3 regions of the Paenibacillus sp. FSL P4-0184 genome follow, and region 3 is predicted to be linked to each of the others. Evidence: predicted binding sites of a transcription regulator. Region 3 holds the regulator's gene; each other region holds the start of a gene.
The links. Region 3 encodes Rex, which represses fermentation and respiration genes when NADH is low (regulators of the CRP and FNR family bind a similar motif). Its sites were predicted from a motif close to TTGTGAAATATTTCACAA; they were not measured.
Positions count from the first base shown of each region.

Region 1: MKY52_RS19995 (flavocytochrome c) is a predicted target of Rex. The motif match lies at 2,578-2,595, and genes of this name have one in related genera.
Region 2: adhE (bifunctional acetaldehyde-CoA/alcohol dehydrogenase) is a predicted target of Rex. The motif match lies at 2,881-2,898, and genes of this name have one in related genera.

Region 1 covers NZ_JBBORN010000001.1:4,538,928-4,549,420, reverse strand. Annotated here, with positions in the region: gene dcuS (DcuS/MalK family sensor histidine kinase) at 1-860, opposite strand, end outside; gene MKY52_RS19995 (flavocytochrome c) at 1,016-2,560, opposite strand; gene MKY52_RS19990 (DUF6855 family protein) at 2,743-3,153, opposite strand; gene MKY52_RS19985 (hypothetical protein) at 3,229-4,506, opposite strand; gene MKY52_RS19980 (hypothetical protein) at 4,776-5,249, shown strand; gene MKY52_RS19975 (sugar O-acetyltransferase) at 5,389-5,967, opposite strand; gene MKY52_RS19970 (LysR family transcriptional regulator) at 6,142-7,032, shown strand; gene hcp (hydroxylamine reductase) at 7,226-8,518, opposite strand; gene MKY52_RS19960 (MFS transporter) at 8,612-10,012, opposite strand; gene MKY52_RS19955 (MFS transporter) at 10,179-10,493, opposite strand, start outside.
Region 2 covers NZ_JBBORN010000001.1:3,987,288-3,997,780, reverse strand. Annotated here, with positions in the region: gene adhE (bifunctional acetaldehyde-CoA/alcohol dehydrogenase) at 185-2,806, opposite strand; gene MKY52_RS17430 (ABC transporter substrate-binding protein) at 3,208-4,671, opposite strand; gene MKY52_RS17425 (carbohydrate ABC transporter permease) at 4,804-5,676, opposite strand; gene MKY52_RS17420 (carbohydrate ABC transporter permease) at 5,678-6,598, opposite strand; gene MKY52_RS17415 (response regulator) at 6,716-8,044, opposite strand; gene MKY52_RS17410 (cache domain-containing sensor histidine kinase) at 8,064-9,857, opposite strand; gene MKY52_RS17405 (hypothetical protein) at 10,258-10,395, opposite strand; gene MKY52_RS17400 (hypothetical protein) at 10,440-10,493, shown strand, end outside.
Region 3 covers NZ_JBBORN010000001.1:4,268,164-4,278,656, reverse strand. Annotated here, with positions in the region: gene asnS (asparagine--tRNA ligase) at 1-78, opposite strand, end outside; gene MKY52_RS18775 (acetate/propionate family kinase) at 100-1,308, opposite strand; gene MKY52_RS18770 (3-hydroxyacyl-CoA dehydrogenase family protein) at 1,305-2,177, opposite strand; gene MKY52_RS18765 (AAA family ATPase) at 2,311-3,813, opposite strand; gene MKY52_RS18760 (hypothetical protein) at 3,806-4,348, opposite strand; gene MKY52_RS18755 (cell wall elongation regulator TseB-like domain-containing protein) at 4,758-5,276, opposite strand; gene MKY52_RS18750 (amidohydrolase) at 5,446-6,747, opposite strand; gene MKY52_RS18745 (redox-sensing transcriptional repressor Rex) at 6,734-7,387, opposite strand; gene dinG (ATP-dependent DNA helicase DinG) at 7,519-10,380, opposite strand.

The DNA.
Region 1 (10,493 bases), 270 kb from region 3:
TCCACCTCCAAGTCCTGGCTGGCTTCACCGGTTTTGAGCACTGTATTCATCCGTAGTGATGGCCAAAAGCTCTCCACCGACTGGTTCAAAGGATCATCCTGCATGCCAATGGCTGCAAGCAAACGCCTGGCTTCTGTATTAATCAAAGTAATACGTGACTCTTTATCAACGGCAATGACTCCCTCCCTAACTGACTGTAGCATGGAGTTGCGCTCTTCCAAAAGCTTAGCAATAGCGGCCGGTTCCATGCCAAACATCATTTTTTTGATAACACGTGCCAATAGAAATGCTCCCGCAGCCCCTATTAGACTGCCTATAAGCAATCCCCAATAAAGGATTCCCACGTTCTCTCTTATGGCAAGTCTGATGTTTCCCAGTGATATCCCTACTGCCACCGCTCCTAATTGTTTCCCGCTTGCAGAAAAGACAGGTGAAAACGCTCTTACAGATGGGCCCAAAGAACCCTCGGCTTCCGAAATGCTTTCCTGCCCCTGCAAGACTGCGGCTTCGTCGCCACCGATAAAATGCTTACCAATTTTGTCCTTGTCCGGATGGGAATATCGGATCGCATTCATATCCATGACCACAACAAATTCCACATTGTTCAACAATCGGATTTCCTCAGTGTAGCTTTGCAATTCAGACGAGCTCCGTGATTTGTTTAACGCTTCAATAATTAGAGGGTTACGCGATAACGTACGGGAAATGATCACAGCCTTTTGTTCCAACGAGGATTTTGTTTGTGAGGAAACCTTTATACTAAATAGCACATAGACCACTAGCAGCATTATGATAAGAACTGCACCAATCATCAAAGTAATTGTTGTTTGCAGCCGAAGTGTGTGTTTGCCAATTTTCAACAGCTGTCCCTCCGGAAATTTTTCTTCATTCTAACGTATACGTGCAAGGCTGGCTATGACCTTATACGCTACACTGTTATAATAAAACAACAAACGCATGGCTAAGATGAGCCCAAGCGTTTGTTTGCCTAGCCGAAAAGAGACAGGGGGATAACTTATTGTGCTTTTACGAATTCAGCGGATTTTATACCCGTTTGGCGGCCGAAAATAATGATTTCCGCAACAGAGTTACCGCCGATCCGGTTTTGACCATGCAAGCCTCCGGTAACTTCTCCTGCTGCAAAAAGGCCTGGAATCGGTTGTCCGTCTTTATTTAAAACTTCTGTGTTGGTGTTGATTTTCACGCCTCCCATCGTGTAGTGAATTCCCGGGCCGATTTTAATTGCATAATATGGCGCGCCGGACAAGTCATTATCCATTCCGGTTGTTCTGCCGAAGTCGGCATCCTGTTTATTCGTCACCGCGCTATTCCAGCTGTCCAGTGTGGTTTTCAACTGATCTGCCGGTACGTCCATTTTTGTTGCCAAAGCCTCGATCGAATCTCCTTGGATAACGAAGCCCATTTTTTCATATTGTTCAATCGCTTTAGCGCGAGATTTTACGCCGGAATTAAATACAAGAAACGCAGATTTCTCAGGAAGCTTATTGATTGCAGCGGTGACATTATCTCTTGTATCCAGTTCGTTTGTGAAACGTTTGCCCACACTTGAAACCAGGATCGCTCCTTCCCCACGAACAGCCTCCCCAATGAGATAGGATTTTTCCTGCTGCACAGTCGGGTGAACTTGGATTTGATCCATATCGACTGTGGTACCGCCGAGCTTCTCAATCATCTTGATACCGTCACCGGTGCTGCCCGGCTGGTTGGTGGTAACGTACCCCTCCAAATCAGATCTGACTCCTGAAATCATATCTAGATTAGCGCCGAAACCGCCGGTTGTCACCACGACAGCAGACGCTGTAATCGTTTTCTCCTCCGTTTGGTCAAAGATGACTTTGACGCCATTGACCTTACCGTCTTTTTCGGTAATTTCTTTGACATTGGCGTTAACAAAAAGGGGAATGCCTTGTTCTTGTACGTTTTTCACCAAACCTTTGACAAGGTATTGTCCTACTGCAGAGCCATCTTCAGGACGGTGTGTACGTTTTTCGTTCATCCCGCCTGTAATCGTGATATTATTCAATCTAATCCCGATAGAATCCAGCCAATCAATCGCACTTGCGGAATTGTCTACGAAGAAACGAAGCATCTCTTTATCGTTCGTATCATGGCCACCTTTTAAGGTCTCTTCATAAAAGAGATCATTGCTGTCTTCAATGCCTTGCTCTTTTTGGAATTTTGTTTCAGAAGCATTCATTCCCGAAGATGATTTTGTTGTATTCCCGCCGGCAACCGGCATTTTTTCAAAAATAACCGGGTTCATCCCTTTTGCTCTCGCCTCAAGTGCAGCAGACATTCCGGCACCGCCTGCACCGATAATGATGATGTCATATTTATCTTTTAGTTGATCGTACGGTGTATAGCTAGCTTTGGATGCTCCCGAAACGGCTTCAGTTTCCTTTGTCTCGTTGATCTTGCTGGTGTTCTTGCTGGTGTTCTTGTTCCCGTTTCCATTGCTGCTGTTGCTGTTGCCACATCCTGTGATAACAAGCATGACTGAGAGAACGAGAATAAGAGCAGTGGTTACTTTTTTATTCATGTTATAGCTTTGCCCCCTTGTGAATATTTTTACAATCAGCTTAACGGCAAAGGCCCTGCTCTTGAAAGTTTATGTAACTAAAAAAAACGTTTTGTAACTAAATTAATCACTGCAATGTGTACGAAAGACCGCCGGTTAGGGGCATGGCTCAAAAAAAGAAGAGCCTTTAGGCTCTCCTTCGTTTACAAGATCGCTTTCATCCGATTGTTTCTTGGATTATGCTCTACTTCCGCAAGACCCAATTCTTCGAGCAACGGTGGGATATACATTCCGAATCGCCCCCGAAGTCCCTTCTTTAATCCATACCAACCGCCGACAGGGTTTTCAGGTGAACGCCCCCATGCTTCAACGGTACCTTCTTTTGCTGGTTTTTGCTCATCAGCACTTCCTAACTCCATCCAATCACCATTTTGTATAAGCATGGCGTGCAGATCTTCAATACAGCGGTAGTCATAATGCAAAACCGTTTTCCCTACAGTGCAAACTATAATTTCTTTACCGTCTTTTTCGACCTTGTACATTTCATACTCGGATGTTTGCGGTGGTGTCTTTAATTTCCAAGGATTTTCCTTGGTACCTGTAGCTGTCGACATATTTTCAACTCCCAAAGTTACTCACAAAATTAGTAAGTTCTAATCATTTTATTATATTTGCATCACCTTGCACTATCATTCCAAACTACTCAACTCCACCACATCTCCACTAGTGGCCTTCACAGCATAATTACAATCTAACTTCCCGCACAGCACATGCTTCATCTGCCCAGGATCATACACATAGACGGGTGTTAATTCGAACCATCCCTTGAGCTTGTCATAAGCTTCGTCATGGCTTACAGCAATTTCCTCTTCGCTCTTGAACTCATCAAACATATCGAGCATTGGCATGTTATCCATATAATTTATAACCTTATAATTCTGCACATCGATGAACAGGAGGATCTTACGCTGGAATATACGATTACTTGGCGCCTTCATCCTCAGTGTTGCCTGAATATGTCCTCTTTCCCGTTGAAAAGTCTTCAATATCCATTCTCCGGATTCATCCGGATAGAGCTGGCTTAAAACAGCTTCGACTGCGGCTATACATTCGGCTTGTTCTGCGTCTGTGATAGGAAATGAGTCCGGATGCGGCTCACTAGCTATTGCCTGCTCAATGGAAACTACCTCAAGTAGGCGTATCTCCGTCCTTTCGAACGGCTCCAGCTCCGTATTCTGTTGCTCCCAATGTATTACTTGATCAATATTCAGTCGTGCTCTCGTACCTGATATAAACTCAAATGGGATGGTGGTTGTTCCGTCATTTGAAATGTAGATTTCTTCTATCCCATAGATCGGCAGGAGTTGCTTCGTCTCGTACACCGGATATTCTATAAGCTGTAGTTGTTTCCTCGCCTGTGGCTCTATCGTTTGAAGTGTGAGAGTATAGTTCTCTTTGTGCAGAAGGGAGCTGGAAGGAAACTGGCCATATACACTGTAAAAAACAAGCCTGCCTTCCGCATCGAAGCGAAGCTCGATCCGTCCACCAGGAATGACTGGTATGCTACCTATTTTTTCAATAAAATGATATTCACCATTCTGTTCCTTCTCTAAGTGGAAGTGTTTACCGTATAATACCCTTGCCTCAGCTTCAATCCACCGGATGACTCCGTTAAAATCTATATTTTGGAATGGTGTCTCATTCGCATAAGATTTCCCGCCAACAAAAATCACACTTTTATAGTTACGGGATTGTAGGTCAATCGTGATGACGGCAGTTCCTTCCGGATTGTAATCGCCCTTCCATTCCTTAATATGAGCAGGAAACCATTCCATACTAAGAAAATAGTTGGTCTCTCCCAGAATCGTAACGTCGCGATAAATTTCATGAGAGTGTAAGTAGTAGTTGTCCAACCCATATTTTTGCTGTGTGGCATCAAGCAGTTCTTTGATTCGAATATCCATCATAGTGCACCCCATAAAATTGATGCCTACATCATACCATTACTTAGCGTTGATTATGAAACGCAGCTGCGAATATTGGCGTCGATTGTTACTTATTAAATAGTAAAATCTTCTGAATATTCTACAAGCTCATGCAATGGGTTTTGATGTTGTTCAGAAAATGATCAGTAGCTTGGGTTTTAATAATGCAGAGTGTAATAATACTTTGCACAACCTTCACCAGAATTCTATACGTGAATAATGACCAAATATTTTAATGGAGGTAAATCATCATGAATGACATCATCGATGGAAATGCAGCATTAATACAATTTTACCCGCTTCCAGCGTATCTTTATAGTAAGGATATTGCTTGTATTGTAACTGTTGCTTATGCAGAAGAGCAGGGACCAAATTTAACGGGCCTCATAAATGCTCTATACTCCAAGGGATATACAAACCTTGATCATCTACTAAATTCTACATGGAAAAAACTATACCAAGTTCCGAGGTTGGGGCACAAAAGACTGATGCTTCTACTTCGTTTACTAGAACGAATTTCTGCAGATCCCAAGACCATTGAAAACCATACCATTGTCCCTCGTATTACAATGCAGAGTAAAAAGGAAATAAAAGAATTAACTTTAAAGAGGATTATAAAGAAGTATAACGAAACATCTTTGGAGGTATTAAGTGAAGCTACCGAAAAAGAAGCTCGTTTAAAGAAAATTAAAGATAGACTCCGTGAAATGGGGATGATCATATAACAAAACCCCGCCAGTAATCACTGATGGGAATCTTTTTTATGATCGTTTTGGCTTGTGTGCCTGGATTACCTACCAACGAAATGCCATATGCATGAATAAAAAAACTCAAGCGGCATTACGCTTGAGTTTTTAAGATGTATTACAAATTGTTAATAATTTTTTTAAGCTCTTTTGCCGGTACTCCTGCAACGACAGTATTCGCTGGAACATCTTTAGTGACAACTGCTCCTGCCGCAACAACAGAGTTATCTCCAATCGTCACCCCGGGCAGTATGGTAGCGTTTGACCCAATCCATACATTGTCTCCAATGATAACTGGAGATGAATAGGTTACATTTCTCGTTTCTAAAGGTAATCCATGATTAAGAGTAGCAATCGTGACATTCATACCAATCATTGTACCATCCCCTATAGTAATTCCACCTCTATCTTGGAAGGAACAGCCTGTGTTGAAAAACACATTCTTCCCTACAGTGATATTTTTCCCAAAGTCTGTATAAAACGGCGGAAAACACATAAACGACGAATCAACTTTATTGCCTGTAAGTTCACTAAAAATCTCCACTATTTCTTCTTTTGAATGATAGGATGTATTCAATTCCATGGTGATCTTTTGAGCTTGATAACTGCATTGAGTTAATAGTCCATGCAATTCTTTATCCTCACCCGAAATTGAATTTCCCTTCTTACATAAATCAATAAATTCTTTCATCTCCATTTTTAAAATCACCAGCCCAATTTAATTATACTTCTGATAATGAGGTTCATATGTTAGCGACCTTGCTCACATCCCTTTTCATTCACATCATAAGTTGATATGATTCAAATGACTAATACTTATACCAAATACACTCTTATGCTTTTTAAGCATAGATATAATAAGGAGACTGTTATGGAAATTCGTGTATTACGCTATTTCATTGCTGTAGCGAATGAAGAGAATATATCGGCTGCTTCAAAACAGCTGCATTTGTCTCAACCTACATTATCAAGACAATTAAAAGACCTTGAAATGGAATTAGGAGCAACTTTATTTGAAAGAGGTAATCGGAAAATTACTTTAACAGATGAAGGGAAGTACTTATTTAAAAAAGCGAAGGAAATCGTTGAGCTAGTAGATAAAACCGAAGCCAGTTTTAAAGAATCAAAAGAACTGATTAGCGGAGAAATTTACATTGGTGGTGGTGAAACAGAAGCTATGAATTTCATTGCCAAAGCATCAAAAGAATTACTTGAACATTATCCAAGTATTCGATTTGATTTATACAGTGGTAATGCTGACGATATTACTAGCAGGTTAGACAGTGGATTATTAGACTTCGGCATTGTCATAGAACCCACAGATAAACAAAAATATGATTATATAAAATTACCTGCTACTGATGTTTGGGGTGTTTTAATGCGCAAAGATAGTCCTCTAGCGTACAAGCAGTTCATCCAGCCAATAGATTTAATAGATAAACCACTGTTAATTTCACGTCAAACTGCTGTCAGTAACGAATTCACAGGATGGTTTGGAGCGAATATTGAGGATCTCAATATTGTCGCAACTTATAATCTACTTTACAATGCTGCACGAATGGTAGAGGAAAATATTGGATATGCATTATGCTTGGATAAACTTATTAATACATCAGGAGATAGCAAGCTTTGCTTTAAACCTTTAAACCCCAAATTAGAGGCTAATTTAAATATTATCTGGAAAAAACATCAAGTGTTTTCTAATGCAGCAAATAAATTTTTAGCTCAGCTACGAAACAATATAAAAATATACAATTCATAACTGTAGACAATAACCCTGGAAAAGCGATCCCCCCAGTTGTAACGTGTGTTTGTATGTTAGCTTGTCTTCAAAACGCAAGAAAAGCCCAAGCTTTTTTCTCAGCTTGAGCTTAGTCTTACAATATTAAATGTTGTGCCCTAACCAATGACACACAGCACTCCATATGTCTCAAGTGTTAAGCACCCTGATTAACCTAGGACAACGCCAACATTGCGTTCATATCTTCCTCAGCAGTGGTAATCAGCTTTAACCCAAAAAGCTCTACCAACACATCCAACACCCCATCTGAGATAAACTCAGGCGGTTTCGGTCCGATACGAATATCCTGAATGCCAAGACTGAACAAGCCAAGCAGAATGGCTACCGCTTTTTGCTCAAACCAGGACAGCACGATGCTGACAGGCAGCTCGTTCACCGTACAATCAAATGCCTCAGCCAGAGCTAAAGCAATCTTCACCGTAGAACCAGAATTATTACATTGCCCAAGGTCAATATAACGCGGAATGCCTGTGTCTCCAACAGTTCCATAATCTACGTCATTAAAGCGGAATTTTCCGCAAGAAGTGGTTAAAATGACGGTATCGTTCGGTAAGGATGTCGCCAACTCGCGGTAGTAATTCCCACCTTTACCTGGCGCATCACAACCTGCAATGACGAAAAACCGGCGGATATGCCCATCTTTGACAGCCTGAATGATCTCTGGTGCTAGCCCGATTACTGTTTCATGATGATATCCTGTCGTAAGTACCAGATCTGACTCTACATCAGCCGCAGGTAATGACAACGCACGATTAATTAGGGGGGAGAAATCGTCATTCGTGATTTTCGCTACACCTTCTAGTCCTGCTACTTCATATGAGAAAAAGCGGTCTGCATACGTACCCTTAATCGGCATCACACAGTTTGTAGTTGCAAGAATCGCACCAGGAAACTGCTCGAAAAGTCTGCGTTGATCGTACCAAGCTTTGCCGATGTTGCCTTTCAGATGTTTATACTTCTTGAGCGCAGGATAGCCATGGGCAGGTAGCATTTCCGAGTGGGTATAGATGTTGATGCCCTTTCCTTCCGTCTGCTGCAGCAATTCCTCGAGTGCATACAGGTTATGCCCTGTCACCACAATACATTGACCTTCAATTTTATTCTGGCTCACTGTGATTGGTTGTGGAATCCCGAAGCGATCCGTATGCGCACGATCCAGCAGATCCATGACGCGAACCGCCGCATCTCCAACCTTCATCGCCATTTCCAAATGCTCCTGGGTATTAAAGTTGGAATTGGTCAAGGTCATGTACAAAGCTTCGTGGGTAATACGATCCACCTCAGGATCGCTATATCCTAGCTGCCGAGCATGTGTTGCATATGCTGCAATTCCTTTTAAGGCAAAAATCATCGTGTCCTGTAAACTCGCAATGGTTTCATTTTTGCCGCATACTCCAACAACGGTGCAACCGCCAGTCGGTGTCTGTTCACACTGGTAACAAAACATATCGTTATCCTCCATATTTAGATAATCTTTCGTTACTCTCAACGTAACAGAACACCAAACCTTGAGTTGTGATTACACACACATTTTTTTAGATCAAGCAGATTTAAATAGCCGTCTATTGATAACAACCATCATTATAATAACGCCTATACAAATGAAAATATTAATCCCAAAAACCATTTTGAACGCCTGTAGCTGATCTTCCTGCCCTATCTCTCCACTCACCATCCCAAGTCCAAGTGCTGAGCCAAACACCATCCCCGCATTTCGTGTTAAGGCAATTATTCCTCCAATTGAACCTACGTGTTCCTTAGGCGTCTGCTGCATAATATAGCTATTATTCGGAGAAGCAATGAGCCCCATCCCAAGTCCAATAAGACATAGAATCGCAGCGATTCCATAGACCGGGATATTCTCTAAAAATACTAGCAACAGGACGAACCCGCCTCCCATAGCACTCAGCCCCATAAGCATCAGCCGACGAGAACCATAACGATCGGACCAGTAGCCTGCAAGAGGACCTGCAAAAGCCAATGCAATGGGATAAGCCGCCATAATGTAACCGGTCGTGGAGGACGAAAACTGAACCGCTGCTCCCATCAAATAAAATGGAATAAGGACAAGCAAGGTATTAGAAAGAATAAAAGAGGCACAGCTAACGATCAAGCCACCCGCCACAGAAGGAATTCTCAGCGCCCGAAGAGGTAGAAAAGGTGTCTTTTGCCTCCGTTCCCATAATAGAAACGTGACCAACAGCAGGATAAACCCCATCAAACTCGCCATCGTCTGCGTAGACACCCACCCCCACTTGCTCCCATTTGTTATCACGAGAAGAAGCAAGGTGATCCATATCATGAACAAGCTAGCCCCCACGATGCTGACAGTTCCCGACTTACGATCTTGCACACGGCTCGGAATGTACCGGTAAGCCATAACTGTAGCCACAATCGCCACAGGAACATGGATCAAAAATAGCCACTGCCAGCTGAGCCACTCCGCAATCAACCCTCCCGCAATAGGGCCTGTCATCCCGCCCAGTGCGACAGCCGTACTCAGAATTCCGAGTGCATGTCCTCGTTTCTCTTTCGGCATATGGATGGTGATGAGCGCAATATTCGTTGCTTGGAACATCGCAGCACCTATGCCCTGCACAACTCTAAGCGTAAGCAATATTGGCAGATTAGGTGAAAAAGCGACCAAGATCGAACCAACTGTAAAAATCACATATCCGAGATTATGAATGCGGCGAAACCCATAACGATCACCCAGTTTTCCCATCACAGGGAGAAGCGCAGTAATCACTAGTAGGTACCCTGTTGTGATCCACAAACCCTTCGCAAGCTCCGTCTGAAAATGATTTATAAAAAAAGGAAGCGATAAATTCATAATTCCGGCTGTAAAATGGGAAATAAAAGCTCCCATACAAATAGCCGCCATCATACCCAATCGCCGCCTGCGGGTGCCCGCTAGCTCTGTATTTTTTGCAACAATCATACTGATCCCGTCCCCACTCATATTTGTCTAAGAATTACTAACAATTATAAGTAGATCCATTGTCAGGACCAATCCCATAAAGATGGGATATGAGATGTTAAAATAGGCTCCAGTCAGTACAGCCTTGTCTTCCCCCTCGCTTTCACAGTCATATATTATATCTGCTTCAGCTTGCCTTCTTCGCAATTCGGAAAGTAGCTATAAAGCTTAAAATTACGAAAAGAAGCTGGATCGATAAGGCCAAGAGGATTCCTGTCATTACGCCCCATCCAAAGGCTTCACTAATGGTAATTAGGGCACCCCCTAGTCCGATGCTAAGTGCAGGACTAAACGCATCAATAAATTGAATATTCGCTGAAATTGAACCTGCATCGCCATCTTCGGCATGCTGGAGCGCAATGGCTCCCGTGGTTGGATGTGCCAGCCCTATTCCTAAACCGGTAAGTATTTGTGAGAACACTGCGAGCACAATTCCATTACC
Region 2 (10,493 bases), 280 kb from region 3:
GTGATCCCCAAAAAGATGTGGTTGTTCCAAATTTCACAATCAACATTTCATATGTGGGACCGTTGTTTATATAAACATTCTAGTTTATTTTCTATAAAAACACTGTGACAAATATCACCTTTCGAGTGATATTTGTCACCTTTATCTAAGTCCACAACTATCCTATTCTCTATTTAACCATTTATTAATTATCAAATCTTCCGTAGAACGCATTACGGTATACATCAGCAAGCTCAGATACCAGTGGCAGCTTAGGATTGGCAGTTGTACATTGATCTTCAAACGCACGGTCAGCCAAGTAATCTACGCGGGATTCGAAGTCCTTAGGATCAAAGCCCAGTTGTTGGAACGATTCTTCGATGCCCAATTTTTTATTCATATCGCGAATAGCATTGATCAGGCTAGTTACACCTTCTTCAGTTGTGCGAGCTGGCAATCCCAGAATACGGGCAATTTCAGCATAACGCTCATCAGCTACGAAGTGCGAATATTTAGGGAACGAAGCGAACTTCGTAGGTTTTTTAGCATTGTAGCGGATAACGTGTGGCATAAGGATCGCGTTAGTACGACCATGAGCAGTGTGGTACTGTCCGCCCCATTTATGCGCCAAACTGTGGTTAATACCCAAGAATGCATTGGCAAAGGCCATACCAGCAAGTGTTGATGCGTTATGCATTTTCTCACGTGCTACTCTGTCGCCTTCCAGCGCTGATTTTTCAAGGTATTGGAATACCAGTTGGATCGCTTTAATAGCTAGACCATCAGTATAGTCACTCGCCATAACAGATACATAAGCTTCGATAGCATGTGTCAATACGTCCATACCTGTATCAGCAACTGCAGTTTTTGGCAAGCTGTATACGAACTCTGGATCAATGATAGCCACATCTGGAGTTAACTCGTAGTCAGCCAAAGGATATTTAGTGTGCTGTTCAGTTGTTTTATCGGTAATAACTGCGAAAGATGTTACTTCCGAACCTGTACCCGAAGTTGTTGGAATCGCTACAAACTTAGCTTTGTTACCAAGTTTAGGGAATTTATATACCCGTTTACGGATATCCATGAATTTTTGTTTCAGACCATTAAAGTCTGCGTCTGGATGTTCATAGAATAACCACATTCCTTTTGCAGCATCCATTGGGGAACCGCCGCCAAGTGCGATAATGCAGTCCGGTTGGAATCTGTTCATCATTGCAGTACCTTTTTCAACTGTAGTTGTCGATGGATCTGGTTCAACTTCAGAGAACACTTCGATAGCTACAGGAGTTTGACGTTGACGCAGGTAATGTTCAACTCTTTCAACATATCCAAGCTTAACCATCATTGGGTCAGTGATAATTGCGACACGTGTGATATCAGGCATTTTGGTCAGGTACTGAGTAGCGCCTTTTTCGAAATAGATCTTGTCAGGTACTTTAAACCATTGCATATTCACGGTACGACGATTCACCCTTTTCACGTTGATCAAATTGATTGCTGTAACGTTTTGCGACACGGAGTTACGACCATAAGATCCACAACCCAGAGTCAACGAAGGGATATTAGTGTTATAGATATCGCCGATCGCACCATGTGTGGAAGGCGAGTTAACGAGAATACGTCCTGTTTGCAGACGGTTAGAGAACTTCATGATTACTTCTTCGTTGTTGGAGTGGATAGCCGAGCTATGTCCCATACCACCAAATTCAACAATTTGAGCTGCGCGTTCGATACCTTGATCTGCATTTTTAACTTTGTAGCAAGCAAGAACCGGGCTTAATTTTTCAGCGGAAAGTGGATATTTAGTGCCTACACCTTCAAGTTCTGCTACCAGAATCTTTGTGCCGGCAGGGACTTGAATGCCACACATTTCAGCAATTTTCACTGCGGATTGACCTACGATTGCTGGGTTAACCGCACATTTATCTACATTCATTGCTCCACTAGTCAGTTTGGCAGCTTCTTCTTTATTCACAAAGTAGCAGCCATTAGCAATCATTTTTTTCTTCACTTGATCGAAGATTGGTTCTTCGATAATAACAGCTTGCTCGGAAGCACAGATCATACCATTATCAAATGTTTTAGAAAGAATGATGTCCGTTACGGCTTGATCAATATCCGCGCTCTTTTCAATGAAAGCAGGTACGTTACCAGGGCCTACGCCAAGTGCTGGTTTACCACAGCTATAAGCTGCTTTTACCATTGCAGAACCACCAGTTGCCAAGATAAGAGCAACGTCTGGGTTGTTCATCAATGCGTTTGTCTTGTCCATTGTTGGCATTTCAATCCATTGGATACAGTTCTCAGGAGCGCCAGCTTTCACGGCAGCATCATGAAGAATTTTTGCAGCAGCTGCACTACACTCTTGCGCAGATGGGTGGAAACCGAATATAATAGGGTTCCGTGTCTTAATCGAAATCAACGCTTTAAACATCGTGGTGGATGTAGGGTTGGTTACCGGTGTGATACCCATAACAATTCCGACGGGTTCAGCAATTTTTTGGAAGCTATCATAAGCGTTGTCTTCAATAACGCCTACTGTTTTATCGTATTTAATTCCGTGCCAGATATATTCAGTTGAGAAGATGTTCTTCGTAATTTTGTCTTCGTATACGCCGCGTCCAGTTTCTTCTACGGCCAATTTTGCGAGGTACATATGTTTGTCGAGTCCAGCCAACGCCATTGCATGAACGATTGTGTCAACTTGCTCTTGGTCTAGCGCCATGAACGCCTCATGCGCTTTTTTTGCTTTATCCACTAAATTCTGAATATACTCTTCAGCGGTAACTTGTTTAACTTGGGCGGCGACTTCGTTCTTAACTGCCATCTCCCTCGTCCTCCTGTCAATTTTTAGTTGTTTTTCTCTACACATTTATCTTATCACATGATTTCCACCTTGTATAGTGAAATCTTTCACAAAGTATAAAGTTTTTTTGATTTGTTTTCAAAGCGCTTTCATTCGATCATATTATAGTCTTTTTACCATTTTATGTGCTATAAAACCCTTTAAATCTTAGAATTATACTTTAATAAGCAAAATTTCAGCTCCTTTTTATTCCATATATCTAAAATCAGTACACAAAAATATATTCTCTTCATCAAAGTCAATTACGATTTTCCTACACTGTAATAATTTCCAATAGATTATCACTATTTCTGAAGATTTATAAATTTATAAATCTTCACAACAAAAAAACCGGCCCCAAAGGGGCCGGTTTTTGCATTAAACTATTCCGCTTTAATCGTATCAAAGAATTTCTCTTGTACTGTTTTAGCTGCTGCTTCTAGCTGGCTCTTGGAATCCGTTCCTTTTTTGGAGAACAGCTCTTGAATGACATTGGACATGGTTGCGTAGTAGTCCTGTGTATTGTATTGAGCTTCAGGTTTACCATCCAAAAGTCCCATAATGTCAGGGCTATATTGGTATACGTTGGTGTACTTGTCATAAACCGCTTTGGTCTTCTTACCAAACTCAGAATCTGCTGAGTAGTAATCTAAGAGTGGCGGGATAAAGTATTTACCATCAGCTGTACGTTGTTGAAGAACTGCATCCAGTGCTTCCAAACCTTTATCAGAGAAGTAATCAAATGTGATATAACGGAATGCCATTTCTTGCTCATCTGGTGTTGCATTCGGATTAATTACGAGGTAATCACCACCAAGTACCCCCGTATGCTTGCCGCCTTTTTCCATAGCAGGCATTGGATATGTGAGCACATCCTCAGGTTTCAGTCCACCTTGATTCAGTGCTTGCTCGATTACGCCATCGGACCCAGCCATTACCATAGCTGTACGACTTTGTTGGAATGCTCCTACAGCATCGCCCCAGCCAAGTGCCCAGTCCTGAGGAATCGCGTTAGCTTCCCATCTAAGTTTCTTGTAGAAATCCAGTGCTTTAACACCAGCATCGGAATTAAAGGTAGCGACAACCTTCCCGCCTTCAACCTTTTGAATTTCACCGCCAGCTTCGAACAGGAAGTTGGTCCAGTTCCAGCCTGCTTCGTTACCTTTACCCATTGGAGCAATACCGGAAATACCTTTTTTGACATCAGCTACGCCTTTAGCCGTATTCAGCATATCATCCCAAGTCCAATCCATTGGTGGGACCGCAACGCCTTTTTCATCCAGCATTTTTTTGTTGATCATAGTAGTTGTTACATAACCTTTTTGAGTTACTCCGAAAACTTTACCATCAATGATGAACTGATTTTGCAGTACTGGGTTAATTTGATCCTTAAATTCGTATTTGTTCCAAAGATCCGTAATGTCAGCAACCCAGCCCTTTTCCACCAGGAATTTAGCTTCTGTAGCATAGGTGTTAAAGAAGGTTGGTGCTTCATTCGCAGCCATTTTGATTCCGATTTCACTTACATTGTACTGCCAGTCGTCTTTAACAATTTCAACATTTGGATATTCAGCCTGGAAACGTTTAATCTTGTCATCTTCTTGCGCTCTCACTTCAGTCAAGTCAGGTGTTGGATAGTGAATCTTGATCGTCACTTTTCTTTGAGTAATGTCATCCACTGGCGCCTCTGTAGCGGTTGCTGTATTATCAGTTACCGCATTTGTTGGCGCAGTAGATGCTTCCCCGCCTTTGTTTCCCGCTGTGTTTCCGTTATTGTTGCCGCTGCAAGCAGATAACAACGATCCGGCTACAAGTACGCTTAGTAGAACGCTAGAGTACTTACGCATTGAAACTCCCCTTTTCAACTCATAATTATCTTACATAGCGATCATAAATTAGAAACCGTTTACAAACGAGGTGCATTTATATTCCTTTCATGTGCATGTTTACGATCCGTGGGTAAATTCGTCGATAATTGCTTATCCTTTCACTGCCGACAAAGCAACCCCACGCATAATGAATTTCTGGAAAATCAAGAAGACAATGATTGGAGGCAAGGATACTATAAACAGGATTGCAAATTTAATATTAGTATTGAGTGCCTTCACATTAATAACGTATTTATAAATGGCTGTCGCAAGCGTATATTTCTCTTCACTGTGCATAACCAGAGATGGCCAGAACCAGTCATTCCATGCGGTAGAAAAGATAAAGATCGCTAATGTAGCAAAAATCGGAATGGATAGTGGCACGGCAATGGAGAAAAAGCTTCTCGGCTCAGAGGCGCCATCAATTCGTGCTGCTTCAAAGATTTCCGGGTGAATTCCGTCAAAAAAGTTCTTTAACAATAGAAAGTAGAACGTGTTCGCTCCCGCTGGCAACCAGAAGGCCGCGTACTGATTTAGCAATCCAAGCTCCTTCAAATTGACAAAGTTCGGGATCATGTAACTGGTAGCCGGAATAAACAATGTCATAAGAAAGAAGAAGTAAATAGCTCTTTTGTAAGGAACATTCATACGAGAAATACTAAAAGCTGACATTCCCAAAACCACAAGAGTCACGACCATATTCCCTAAAAAGATATAAATGGTGTTTCTAAGGAACATGGGTAGATCAATGTAGTTCATCGCGTCTTTAAGGTTACTGAAGTGCCATTCCTGAGGGAAAAAATGAGGCGGGAATGAATTCACCTCTTGATTCGACTTCAACCCGTTGAATAACGTCATACAAATCGGGTACAGCATGCTAAAAACCATAACCAAAATGACTACGCACATCAAGCCATAAACAATCTTATTACTTGTTTTTTTCAAATCGTGTTCTGAAAGAATTCCTCTATCTGCGCTTTTCATCTTAGTAGTCCTCCTTGTTAAGCTTGAACTGTAAAATGCCCAAACCACCTAGGACAATGAACATTAACATGCCAAGCGCAGTAGCTGTTCCATAATCGAGTCTTGTAAATGCATATTTCACGATCAACAGCGCATAGGTAAGCGTAGTATTATTTGGCCCACCATCAAGCAGCGCCATCTGTGACTGGTACCCTTGTGAAGTACCAATAATTTGCAGGATCAGCATCAAAAAGATTAAATTACGCAGTGAAGGCAATGTGATGTACTTTATACGTGCCCATATACCTGCTCCATCAATCTCAGCGGCTTCATACCAATCTCTTGGAATGCTGAGTACAGCAGCTAAGTATATTAGCATCCCTGATCCGAACTGCTGCCATGTTTCCATAAACACAAGGGAAATCATCGACCATCTTGTATCTGTTAAGAAGGCAACCTGATCCACACCCATTGTGCCTAGTAACGCATTAATCGGGCCCACCGGATCATAAAGCCATCTCCACAGTCCATAGAGAACCACACCAGGCATTACGAAAGGAAGGTAAGCCGCTACACGTACAAAGCCCCCAAACTTTCTCAGCTCCGAGATCATGATAGCAAAAGCAATCGGAACCCAAAAACCGATAATAAGACATAGAAACATGTAATACCCAGTGTTCTTTAATGCGGTCAAAACATCTGGATCACTAAGTGCTCTACTGTAGTTCTCAAAGCCTACAAAGCTATTACCTTTCACAAAATCAACATGGTAGAAGCTGTACAGTAAGCCTTTAAAAATTGGAACCCACAAGAACATAATAAAAATAATTACGGCAGGTACGAGGAACATATATCCCCAAAAGTTTTTCTTCCAGCGGTTTTGCTTGTACGGTGTCCCCTTCAGCGTCGCCGGGTTTTCGGTTACTACTGCGGTTTGATTCATCAGGCTCCCTCATTCCATTGTTCTATCAGCATTTTTCGCAAAATGCTTCCTACCTTAAATTGTAGGAAATGAGGGTTGTACTGAACATGTCTATATCTACCGAAGTCATGAGTGTTTTTACTTCTTCAATTCGCTGGGGCTAATCCCATAATATTTTTTGAAAATTTTACTAAAATGCTCGGGCGATTCATAACCCACACGTTCCGCAATTTCGTATCTGCGAAGATCGGTATTCAAAATCATCTCCCGACTTTCCTCCATCCGGAGCTTAATTACATATTCCCACAGGTTATAACCTGTATTTTTCTTAAATAGGTAGCTCAAATAATTGGGGCTAACATGATTTTTCTTAGCCACATCGTGAATCGTCAGTCCTTTTTGAGCATAGTTCTCGTCAATATATTCTTTTGCTTTTTGTACGATCAGATTGCTATGCGTATGAAGTTCTTCTACAGAAGGATCACTCGTGTAACTGTTCCAGTTGAAATCCCCATAATAGAACACGTAATGGTCACTATGCTCATTATTCCAGAGAATTGCATTAGAGGCTTGGCGGTTCAAAACGGCCATAAACGAAAGCCCCTTTAAAATCTGGCTAATGCCAATGACTACGTTCAGATGTAAATATTTATGGATATTAAAATGTAGACTACGACCAAGTATATCTAGCCTGTTGATTTGGCCGGCAGAAGAATCCTCATAGCTTTTTTCATCCCATTGAATAATGATCGTAATTTCTCCATCCGGCGCATAAAAGGCTATCGAGTTCCATTCCTGATCCATTAATTCTTTGGCAATGTTCAGCGCAGCATAACAAAGAAGCCGTCTGTCCCGCATAGTATACTGCTTTTCCTGGTTCGCTCCAGACAGTGGCACCTTAAGTTTTAAGACGGAAAAATACGGCCCTTGTAGCTTCAGGTTATCCAGCTTCAGGAGGTTATCTCCCTCAGCTAGTACAACTCCAGGGTCAGTGAGCAATTCGTTCAAGAGCTTGCTATATTCCGGCAGCGGCTCTTCCAGTCGAAAGCTTTCGTTAATTCCAGACATGAAGACATCTAGTTCTGGTGAGGGCTTCCCCATCTTAAGGAGCACATTTCGGACCGAATCCAAAAACTGCTCACTATTCAAAGGCTTGATTAAATAGTCCTTTGCCCCGAGCCTAACAGCCATTTGAGCATATTGAAACGTCTCATGAGCAGAAATCACGATGGTCTGTACCCATGGTTTGGCTAGTTTGGCATGCTGCATCAAATCAATTCCACTCATCGCACCCATCTGTATGTCCGTAACGAGCAGATCAATTTCCTCCATACGTATACAGTCTAGTGCTTCAAATCCACTATTAGCTGTATAGATATTAGAAATATCCAGCCCGGATGAAGCTAATAAATTGCTCAATCCTTTACAAATCAATGGTTCGTCATCCACAACCAATATATTGAACATATCTGCATGCTCCCCTTCCTTAGTCCTGATTCTCCGATTTCGGAAGCTTAACTGTTACTAGCGTTCCGCCTTCTGTACGAGGGGTATAGCTGATGCCATAATCAGAGCCAAAATGTAAATGAATACGCTGGTTAATATTGCGGATACCATAACCGCTAGTGGGATTGGGGCTTTCATCATTCAATACAGCTTCTATGGCCTCATAGTCAACAGACTTATAGCCGTTATCTTCAATAGAGATCCTAACAGTTTCATCCTCACATACTGCAGTAATGATGATCTCGCCATCCTCGCCCATATTTTTAACCCCATGAATAATAGCATTTTCTATTAATGGCTGCAGCGTGATTTTTGGAATTAGGTTGCTTTTCGTATCCGGGTGAATATTCATCACAACTTGAAATACATAATCATAACGGTGCTGCTGTAGCTTGATATAGGCCGTTGCATGCTCCAGCTCTTCTTCAAGGCTGATCAGCTCCCTTCCCCGACTAAGACTGATCTTCATTAGTTTGGACAATTCCTTGATCATCTCGGCGGATTCGACATTTCCTTCTAAAGAGCTTTTCCAATAAATGCTCTCTAGGGTGTTGTAAAGCAAATGAGGGTTGATTTGTTGATATAGAAGTTGAAGCTGGGATTCCTTCTGTTTAAGCTCCATCTGATATTTGTATGTGATTAATCCGTTCAGCCTTCGGGCCATATCATAGGTAGAAGCAATCAGCACACTGACCTCATCGTTACTCCCCCTCCGTGGTGTCTCTGGAACTCGATTACCCGGCTCGTATTTTCGCACGAAAAAAGCCAGCTTTTGCAAAGGAGTCATTAATGAACGCCAGAAGTACGTAATCATAATTAGTCCAAATACTGCATAAGCCACGGTGATATATTGAATAACACTTTTCATTTCGTTCTGTTGCTGCAGTAGCGCCTTCACCGGAACTTTGTAAACCAGTTTTTGTCCAAGCGCATGGTTATTGTTAACCACATAGATAAAATCAGAGGTAATCACATCCACTGTACCTTCCAGATCCTCGGCAACAACCGTCTCCGGCAGCTCAATCACTTCTCCAGTATTATTCGTAGTGGAGGCGAGAACACGATTGTTTAAATCTGTTAAGTAAATTTCGCCGTCAGGCAAAGAGATGGATTTGAGGGATTCTCCAATTTTTGAGTCCATTTTGGTGATAACCAACACTCCAATGGTCTCCGCTTTTCTGGAAATGTTGTTTACAGCTCTCATGTAAGTAAGTGTCTTTAAATTCTCCGCTTGTGCGCTTAGCCTCTCTGTGAACTTCAGCGAGCCGCGTCCTTTCTTCTGAACAACCTCCTCAAACCAGTAAGGCTCTTCGACTTTAGAAAAGAAATAAACTCCCGCCTTCTTAACCTGTGGAAAATTGGGAGCAAAAAAGTAATAATCATTCGGATCGTATATATAAAGGGAGTAATAGATGCCATCACCACGTTCAGCCCCCTGAGAGTAACTGACCAAGAGTTTCTCTATTGTCTCATATCGTTTGACCCGCTCCAGTATGGTATCCGAGCCAGTCATATTCATTTGCTGAATCAGAGGATTTTGAATCACGGTGGTAGTGATTTTATTTACTGTATCGATATCCCGATTAATGATCGTAAAGTTCTGCTTGTTCAATTCCACATATGCATTCGTAACATGGCGCTTCAGTATTTGCTCCGCCTTCAAATTCCCAAATATGTTCAAAAAGAAAATAGGAGATATCATAATCAGGAATAGTAGGATGAGCTGCTGCTTGACGCTCAGCTTTCGAATCAATCTAATCAGCCTAGACAACACTATAATCACACCTCCGGGTTCAATAACTATATCAAAGAGATAAACGCTTACATATGTTCATTTTAAAGTTTTTTATGGTCATTTGTATGTAGTTTTTTTCTGTTGTGCGGATTTGAATGAGAGGGAATCATGGTGTCATTACGAGGAAACTTTGGACTTACGGCCGCTGTTGTCTCCAGATTTTCTGATTTATACCGCCACTGGCGGATAAAATCCGGAGACAAAGGCGGACGCTTTCGCTCCTCCAGTTCCAAAATTCCTCTCCATGACCTTCTTCCCTCTCAAAAAAACCGAAAACAGAAAAAAGGGAGGGCGGGCAGGGACCACTGCGTGGGGCTTTGGGGGACACTTATAACTGGTCATTTCTTGGAAGGATTATGAGGGTACGGTGATATAGACGTCACTTCGTGGAGCGTTTGGGCTTACGATCGCTGTTATCCTCAGATTTCCTGATTTTATACCGCTTGGCGGTAGAAATCCGAGGATAAAGGCGACCACTTCGTTTCTTCAGCTCCAAACCTCCACTTCGCAACTCCATCAACGGAACTCCTAAAAACCGAAAACAGAAAAAAGGGAGGGAGAGTGAAGGCCACTGCGTGGGGCTATGAGAGGTATTATTCTCCTCTGTTTTACACT
Region 3 (10,493 bases):
GTTGTTTACCCAACAACCGATAACAACACTCTCTCCAACATGTTCATTCACGTTCTTAATTACACTCTTGTTAGCCATGCCTTCAATCTCTCCTCTAATTTAGCCGTTAATTCCTTGCACAATACGGTGTGTATCACGTGCAATGACAAGTTCTTCGTTTGTCGGAACTACTAGCACTTGTACCTTGGAATCTTCCGTAGAGATACGACGTGGATCGCCGGAACGAACTTTGTTAGCTTCAGCATCCAACTCAATACCCAGGAACGTAAGGTTATTTAGCAGTTTCTCACGAAGCAATGAAGCATTTTCACCAACACCGGCAGTAAATACGATCGCATCTACACCGTTCATAGCAGCCGTATATGAACCGATATACTTGCGCAAGCGGTACTCATACATTTCAAAAGCTAGTGTGGAATTAGGCTCACCTTTTTCCATACCATCAATAATATCGCGCATGTCACTGCTTACGCCCGAAATTGCTAAGAGGCCACTATGTTTATTCAACATGGAGTTAACTTCGCCTACGGACAATTCTTCCTTGTTCATCACGTAAGGGACAATTGCTGGGTCAAGATCACCACTGCGAGTACCCATCATCAAACCTTCCAGAGGGGTCATACCCATGGAAGTATCCACGGACACTCCACCTTGAACTGCAGTTACACTACCGCCGTTACCGATATGACAAGTAATGATCTTCAGATCTTCCAGTGGACGCTCTAAGTACTCCGCAGCAGCCTTGCTTACGAAGTCGTGTGATGTACCGTGTGCGCCATAACGACGAACTTTATATTTATTGTACAATACTCTAGGAATAGCGTACATATAAGCTTTTTCAGGCATGGTTTGGTGGAATGCAGTATCGAATACAACAACCTGCGGTACACCTGGCATATTTACTTCAGAAGCCGTAATCCCCATCATTGCTGCTGGGTTATGCAGTGGTGCAAGGTCAAACAATTGACGAATTTTCGTTTTTGCGTCAGCATCCACAAGTGCGGAGGATTTGAAGAACTCTCCACCATGCACTACGCGGTGACCTACAGCATCAATTTCTTTAATAGATTCAATTACACCATGCTCTTTGTCTGTAAGACAAGCAAGGACTTTGCGGATCGCAGTATTATGTTCCAGAATTTCGCTTACTTCTGTCACTTCCGCTTTGCCAGTAGGTTTATGATTCAGAATGGAGGAATCCATCCCGATACGTTCAACCAAACCCTTAGCCAAAACCGATTCATCGGTCATGTTATACAGCTGATATTTCAAAGAAGAACTACCTGAGTTAATAACTAAAATATTCATACACGGTCACCATCCTTGTCGTACTTGAAGAAGCCTTCTCCTGATTTCATACCTAGTTGTCCTGCACGTACCATCTTCTTAAGAATTGTAGAAGGACGGTATTTCAGTTCTCCGTATTCACGGAACATATTTTCGAGTGCCGCAAGTACCGAATCCAGGCCAAATCTGTCAGCCATTTCAAGTGGTCCATATTGGAATTGATAACCAATACGCATAGCATCGTCAATATCCTGTGCGGAGGCAACGCCTTCTTGCAGCACATGCATAGCTTCATTGATAAACAAGCAAATGAGGCGTGATGTTACAAATCCTGGGGATTCATAAATCATTACACCTTTTTTCTCAACAATCTCATCAACAAAGGATTTTGTATCTTCAAAAGTAGCATCTGAAGTTTTCAGACCACGTACGATTTCTACAAGATCCACTTTAGCTACAGGATATATGAAATGCATTCCGATCACGCGTTCCGGATACATCGTAGAACTTGCAAGTTCAGTCAAGCTAAGTGTTGATGTATTGCTGGCAAGAATAATGTGGTTCGGGCATACTTGATCCAATTGATTCAAAATCTTTTTCTTTTCTTCCAAATCCTCAACAATGGTTTCGATAACCATGTCACAAGAGCTGAGCTCCGCGAAATGTGTCACTTTTTGAATGCGGCTAAGAATCAGCTTCTTCTCAGCTTGAGTGATCGCCCATTTCTCCAGTTGCTTATCTAGACTTGTCTCGATCATTTCGTAAGAGTAGTCCAGTTTCTCCGCGGTTTTCTCCACTAGTAATACATCCAGGCCTTTGGCTGCTAACATTTCAGCAATACCTTGTCCCATTGTGCCACCGCCGATGACACCTATTTTTTTGAAATTCATAAAAAAGTCTCCATCCTTTCAGGTATCTATACTTTTGTATTGTACCTTGTCTGTCGCAAAAATTTATAAAGCCCGACATATAATGATATCTTAGCATGCCTGAAAAGTAAAAAAAAATAACCAGCATAAATATTTATGCTGGTAAAAGGACGCTGTCACGAAATTGACATCGAAATTGCTCTCCAGAGAGTACTTCTTCCTTCATTAAAATGTCAAGAGAGTAATCAAATACATTTCGTTGCTTTTCAAGGTGCTCACGAGTGCGTGTCATCAGCTCATCCAATATCTTACTATTTTCCTTCATAAGCTCTTCAGTGGTAACCATTTCCAGCTTAGCGATACCCAGCGAAGTTAAACCTGACTTCATCATCGTTTCCACAATATTCAGCGCCTGATCGAAATCACCGCGTGAACCTGTGCTTCGTCCACCATAATACATTTCTTCAGCAGCTGCTCCACCAAGTGCAATCATAATCTGATCTTCGAGATAATCTTTGGTGTACAAATACTGCTCTTGCTGAGGATTATGTCGCACATAACCAAGGGCTTGCCCACGCGGAGTCAGCGTAACCTGACTAACGCTTCCGGGACGAAGGAGCTCTGCCATGATGGCATGTCCCAATTCATGAATGGCGACTCTCTTTTTCTCTTCATGATTTGTTTCTCTATCCGTTTTTTCACCCATCATTACCTTGTCAATCGCCATCGACAGATGCCGCTGCTCCACTTTCGTCAAGTCCTCACGCATCATATAAATCGCAGCCTCATTCATGACACTTTCAAGCTGAGCACCGGAAAAGCCATAGGCTTCTTCAGCGATTTTGTCGAGACTCACCTCTGTATGAAGAGGCTTATTCTTCGCATGCAATTCGAGAATCGATTTGCGGCCCTTTTTGTCAGGCATGTCCACTTGAATATGACGGTCGAAGCGTCCAGGACGTAGCAATGCCGAATCAAGCATTTCTTTCCGGTTTGTTGCAGCTACCAGTAGAATACGCGGTGTTTCGTTATTATAAATACCATCCATCTCAGTCAACAGCTGATTCAAGGTCTGATCATATTCACGCTGCTGACCGCCTTCACGTTTACCGCCAATTACGTCAATTTCATCAATAAAAATAATGGCACTCTGTTTATTTTCCTTAACAGCACGGTTACGAGCATCCTTGAACAAATCGCGGATCCGGCCGGCCCCGACACCTACATACATTTCTACAAATTCACTGCCTGATGCAGCCACGAATACAGAGTTTGTATAATGCGCAGCTGCTCTGGCCATAAGGGTCTTACCTGTTCCTGGAGGGCCAGTGAGTAGAATCCCTTTCAAAGGACGAATCCCAAATTTACTAATCTCCTCGTGCCGGATCAAAAAATCGAGTGCCTCACGAAGCTCTTGCTTCGCATTGTCTTGCCCACCAATTTCTTCAAAAGTGAGCTTTGAAGGCCCTTCCTTCTGGCGTTTCTTCCCCGCACCAGCGTTCACCGTAAGCCCGCCACGCAAATGAGCAATTATAAGTAATGCAGTAAGCATTCCAGCTGCTATAACAATCGGGAATATATTAATACCTAAAAAAGCCATGAAAATAAACAGCACAGGAATAAATCCGAGTAAAATTTCTTTAAGGTACTTAGGCATTATTCCATACCCCCAAGGTCGCAGGTTTTCGCGGCAAAATAATAAATTTGCTTTCTTTTCCATTACTCAAGCTTACGTACACATTGTTGTCGTCGATATCAGTAGATGCTATCACATCTTTAAATTCCGTATTTTGCTGTTTCAATCTATCAAGTTCTGTAGGTATAATCGTATATTTACGGCTCTCCATGGCTTCAGCTACAGAGAACATCGCTTTATCCCAGTAATCATCCAATAGTTCACTTGAATTTTGCTCCACATCGAGTTTAAGTTTACGTCCTTCAATCACTGATTTTCCTTCTTTGGATACATACGATACTAGATCACGTAAATTCGTGCCCGGCTGCAAATCAAGTTTCAAAGTGACCTCATCGCGGTTAATACTAATATGTGAAGTATTTACTCCCTCAAATCCGGTTACAATCTTTTGGAGCGGTTCCTGTAAAGCAAACTGACGATACAAAAAGAATCCTCCGAATAATAGCATAGCCGACAGTAGAGACGTTATCAGTACAGGTACAAGACGTAATTTCAAGAAACGTCCTCCTCTCAAAGATGAAAAAATGTAAACAGAATGATCCAAAGTCATAGCTGCTAAGAGCTCATCAGAGCCTGACGTTCTACTAACACTGTTCTAATTACAAACAGTAGTATATCACAGGTGTATATACTATATTGAAAAAAAGTGTGAAGATATTTAAAATTTTATTTTTTAATTCTTTCCATTTTATTAAATTTATTGATTTAATTCGACAAAAAAGGGCTGTTACTCTTAACTAACAGGCCTTTTTTCGCATGAATCTTTAAATCCCAATATATAAAAACCACTCTTATAGTATATCATATTTCGTATACCTATAGTATATCAAATAATATGTCATCGGAACAAAAACAAGCGAACCATAAACGGTCCGCTTGTTTCCCTAATAATGCCTTTGTTTAATTTAGCGGCTAGGTAAACTGTAACCTTCACCCATTCGAGCCCCATCTGAGAACCGATAAAATTGATAATAATATCGACCGCTTTGTTTATAAAAAAGCTGCCAAGCATACTCCCCGTTATATACTCCTGGCAACAACCGCTCAATGCTGATGTCCGGAAGATCGGCTTTTATAAGGCTACGCATTTTCGCTTCAGAGGTTCCTTTACTTAGTTCTTCAGCATATACTGCGTCGGTTCCTTCAGCAAACTTCCCGTCTACAGTAAAACGTACCCAAACCATCAACTCGGTCCCGGCTTCATTCTTCCCTGTTAAGACCCAGTACACCGCATTTTCATCCCACACGGATTTCTGCGCTTTGGTTACCTCTGTCAGACCAGCACTGGTTTTAGCGACATCCTTAGCGATATCTCGCTCGTTCCATTGATCTTTCATAATATAAGCATAGAACTGGATAAGTCCGAACAGAAGGAGCAGAATCAGAACTGACCCCAGGAGGATCCATTTTTTCCTTTTCTTCAAGGTACAGCTCCCTTTCTAGTAATATATCTTTTTTGATTATATAACACACCTGTGTGTTTATCCAAAGTTTCATATCCAATTCAATGATCTAATTATCAGAAACACAAAAGGCTGTAACTTTGCAATCGCAGAAAGTCACAGCCTTTCAGTTATTCGTTATGATCTTAGACTACCGTTTAAGCAGTCCATCAAATGATTCTTGTGCCTTACGACGGATTGCTTCCTCATCTAGCGTTACACATTCTCCGTGTTTTACAACCTGTTTACCATTCACCCATACATGCTCAACATCCTTGGCACTGGCAGAGTATACAGCATGAGACAACAGATCTGTGTGTGGTAGCAAATGCGGCTGGTCTATATCAATCGCGATAAAGTCCGCTTTCATGCCAACAGCGAGTCTACCCACATCATTTAAAAAGATAGACTTTGCGCCATACTCTGTAGCTATACGCAGCGCTTCCGGAGCTGGAACAGCCGTCGGATCACCACTTACACCTTTATGGATGAGGGCTGCAAGACGCATCTCTTCAAACATATCCAGGTTATTATTGCTTGCCGCACCATCTGTACCCAGTGATACCTTCACACCAGCCTTTAGAAGATCCGTAACCCGAGCCACTCCACTAGCAAGTTTCAGATTACTTCCTGGGTTATGAGACACGCCTACATCATGACGCGCCAGTATCTCGATCTCTTCATCATTCAAATGAACGCCATGTGCAACAATAGACGGACGTGTGAACATTCCAAGCTTCTCTAAATGCGCTACTGGCCGAAGTCCGTAATCCACCACATTCTGCTCCACTTCGCGTTTGGTCTCGGACATATGGGTATGCATCGGTAAATCCAAATCATGTGCCGCTTGAACAAACTTAACAAAGAAGTCCGGTGGGCAAGTATATGGGGCGTGTGGCGAGATCATCGTCGTAATTCTACCATCAGCCTTACCATGCCAATTTCGTGCAAAAGAAATCGCTTCCGCAAGCTTGTGATTTTGTACTTCCTCTGGGCATAATCCGATTACGCCTCTCATCAATACGGAACGGATGCCTGATAATTCGACTACCTCTGCTACTCGATCCATATGATCATACATATCCAAGAAGGTTGTAGTACCACCTTTTAGCATTTCCAGTACCGACAAGGAGGTTCCCCAGTATACATCTTCTCCAGTGAATTTCGCTTCCATCGGCCACATCTTCTCTTGAAGCCACACCTGAAGTGCTAAATCATCTCCATAACCACGAAGCAATGACATTGCCGCATGGCCATGTGTGTTTACCAGACCTGGCATAAACAGCAGACGACTGCCATCAACAACTTGCACATCATCTTCCATTAAAGGCTCTTCTTTTCCTATGTAAGTGATCAAATCATCTTCAATAGTCATATATCCATTCAGAACCGGCTCATCCGTTCCCGGAATAAGAAAACGCCCGCCCTTAATAATCGTTTTACTGCTCTTCATTTCCGGTTTCTTCCTTTCCGTCTTTCAAATAATAAGCAAGGCTTTGCAAATCCGTTGTAAAATCGGCAGCATGAACCCGGATATTCGATGGTGTTTTTAGAATCACTGGTGCAAAATTCAAAATCGCCTCGATGCCAGACTCAATGAGAATATCTGCTACATTCTGCGCTTCTGAATCAGGCACAGTAATTATCCCAATTCGAATACCTTGCTCACGAATCGTCTGACCAAGCTCCTCCATCGGTTGAACGGTAAGAGAGTTGATTTTCCGCCCTACCTTAGGTGCATAGGAGTCAAATATAGCGGTAATCTTCATAGTATCTTTCAGATAAGCATTGTAATTAGATAATGCATGTCCAAGGTTACCGGCACCTACTAAAGCCACATTCAATTGTTGATCCAGCTTCAGAATATGACGGATTTTTTCAATAAGATAAGTTACGTCATACCCGATACCTTTTCTACCAAAGTCTCCAAAATAAGCTAAATCTTTACGAATTTGAGCAGGATTCAAATCAAGTTTTTGTCCTAGTTCTTGTGAGGAAACGGTTAATATTTCACGTTTCTGGAGATCATTCAAGAAACGCAAGTACACAGGAAGTCTGCGAACAACGGCTTCTGATATTTTATCCGATTTCATAATTTACCTCCTAATTTAAGTGATATTCTGTTCAAATCCTATCGAAATATCTGCACCTCGTCTCAAGGAAGAGCGGTATTCTTATACCGCCCTTCCTTGTAGAGTGATTAATAAGATCGATGACGTTCTTTTCAAGAAACGCCTCCGTCTTCCAACCACTCCGCTATACGAGGAACCATTTGATCCGTAAGCATATGCTCCATTTTCGGGCCAGGCAACGAATAGAGGAAATACTTCCCATAGTGAGATTCGATCACCCTTGTGTCATACACAATAACAATACCCCGATCTTGCGCTGTCCGTACCAGCCTCCCAAATCCTTGCTTGAAGCGAATAACCGCCTGAGGAACAGACAACTTCATAAACGGATTCTTTTTCTGGGCTTGTAATAACTCAGACTTCGCTTCCGCTAGGGGGTGGTTTGGCGGTTGAAATGGGAGTCTCACGATGGCCAAGCATGTTAATGCTTCACCTGGAATATCTACACCCTCCCAAAAGCTGCTTGTTCCTAACAGTACAGAAGCTGCACTGTCCTGAAAACGGCGGATCAGCTTGCTACGGCTGCCCCCCTCCACGCCTTGACCTAACACCGTGATCTCTTGTGAGGCTAGAGCCTCTTTCAGAGGATCGTAAACCTGGCGTAGCATCTTGTAAGAAGTAAACAGGACAAGCATCCGCCCACGTGTTGTAATAGCTGCTTCTGCTAGTGACTGTACGAGTGTATCGACAAATCGGGCATCGCCTACACTACCCTTCACACTTGGGAAATCCCGCGGAATAACTAACAGCGCCTGCTCCCGATACTTAAAGGGAGAAGGCAGGAGTGATGTCATCAGACGCCCCTCTTCCGCAGCTTCATTAAGTCCGAGATTATCAATCATAAACTGGAAAGATTTATCGACAGAGAGTGTCGCCGAAGTTAGTACGATACTTTTCTTCTTGTCGAAAAACAGCTCCTTAAGCTGAGTACTAACATCAACAGGAACGGCATACAACTGTAGCGATTTACTGCGATAATTTCCATTCGCCTCCAGCCAATATACTACATTCTCATCATTTAATCCCATAAAAAACCGTACTTGCTCACGTATAGAAGCTAAATCCTTAAATAAGCCGCTAATATCGGTAACTAGGCTATCTGAGGAAGATTGACCTTCTTGATCTCGCATCTCATTAAGCATTTTATCACCTTTACGGATAATTTCGCTTAATGTCAGATTCATAGTATTCTCTAAAGCAACCAATTCATCCCAATCTTTCGGTTTACGGGTAGGAAGTAACCGCATGACTAACTGGCCGGCTTCTCCCGCCGCTGCATCGCTGCGTTCCGGCAAGAGGGTGAATAGTTTATCACTAAGCAGATCCCAGGTTTCTTTTACGGTAAGAAGGTCCGGATAGATTCTATCGATCACTCCGCTCCATTCAGAAGCTTCCTCACTGCCTGATGACTGAAGCATTTGGCGAAGTGTAGGAAGTTGGCCATTTCGACTATCCTTATAAAGACGCGATAGTGTATGTGCCACCGTGAAATGCTTCATATGCATGCCTAAATGCTTGCCAGCCACGTCCTCCAGATGATGGGCCTCATCTATTACAAGATGTTCATAAGCCGGAAGTAGTTGATGCCCAGCCTTAACATCTGCGAAAAGCTTAGAGTGGTTCGTAATAACCACGTCTGCAATACCAGCTTCATGCTTAGCCCGATGATAATAACACTTACGGAACCAAGGACACGAGCGACCCAGACAAGAATCGGTATCGCTTGCCACCGTCTCCCAAAAATCTCCGCCACGTCCACTTAGATTGAGCTCTTCGTCATCTCCTGATTCACTTTGTGTCAGCCAAACGATCATCTGAGCCGCAGTAAGCGCATCTTCCCTCGGACTTATAAAGTCTTTTTTATTAATTTTATGTTCGAACTTACGAAGACACAAATAATGCCCTCTGCCCTTAAAAATTGCAGCTTTAAATGGAAAAGGAACTACCTGCGTTAACAAAGGAATATCACGCTCACGCAATTGATCCTGCAGATTAATAGTATGAGTGCTGACCATGACTTTTTCATTAGTGCGTACGCTTTGGTATATGGCAGGCAATAAATAACCAAGGGATTTACCGGTTCCTGTCCCTGCTTCGATCAATAGATGCTTGTCTTCGGCAAGTGCCGTCATCACCTCATTGATCATAATATCCTGAGCTTCTCGGCTTTCATACTGTGGCAAAGTTTCTTTAAGTCGTTTCGTTACTTCATCCATATAATCTGTAAAAGATAAATTGTGTAGTGGATTCTCAGCATGCTCGTCTCGAGGTGGAGCTAATTCGTTCCAGTCTCCTACTGCAAGCGCTAATTGACGATAGAAAGTCAGATCACCTTCGGGCTGAAGCGTCTCCGCTTCCCGTTCACGCAGCAGACCATCAAAATACCAACCTAAATCACTATCCTCTTCCGTAAACAGCTCACAGAGTCTCTGAATCGTCAGCAGAGGCAAATCGTAGAGCTCCTCCAGACATTTCAGCAATACAAGAGCAGTTGCGAGTGCATCACTGTCTGCCTGATGCGGACGATCATGCGTCACTCCAAAATGTGCACTAACTGATCCTAGTTGATAGGATGTGAGGGAAGGAAAGCAGATTTTCAGAAAATCAATCGTATCTAAAATCCGCCCTTGAAATGGTAAATACCCACATCGGTCTAAAGCATTTTGCAAAAAATGGAAGTCGAATGCGACATTATGCCCTACAAGCACAACATCATCCAAGAGTGGGACAAGCTCCATCATCATCTCATCCAGCTCAGGTGCATCCTTTACATCATCGTCGGTAATCCCCGTTAGACCAGTTATAAAAGGAGGTATCGGCGTTCCGGGCTTGACGTAGGAACCATATACCCGGGAGATGGACCGGTCTTCTTCTATAATTGCAAGGCCAACCTGGATAATTTCACCCACGGATTGGGTTCCCGTTGTTTCAAAATCAAGCACGGCAAATTTCATTATAATTCTATTCCCTTTCAATTGAGACTCTTAATCAGCATAACAGAAGTTGCGAAAAAAGGCGATGCACACCACTGGTTCAGGGGATGCATCGCTTGAATGAAAATGCGGAA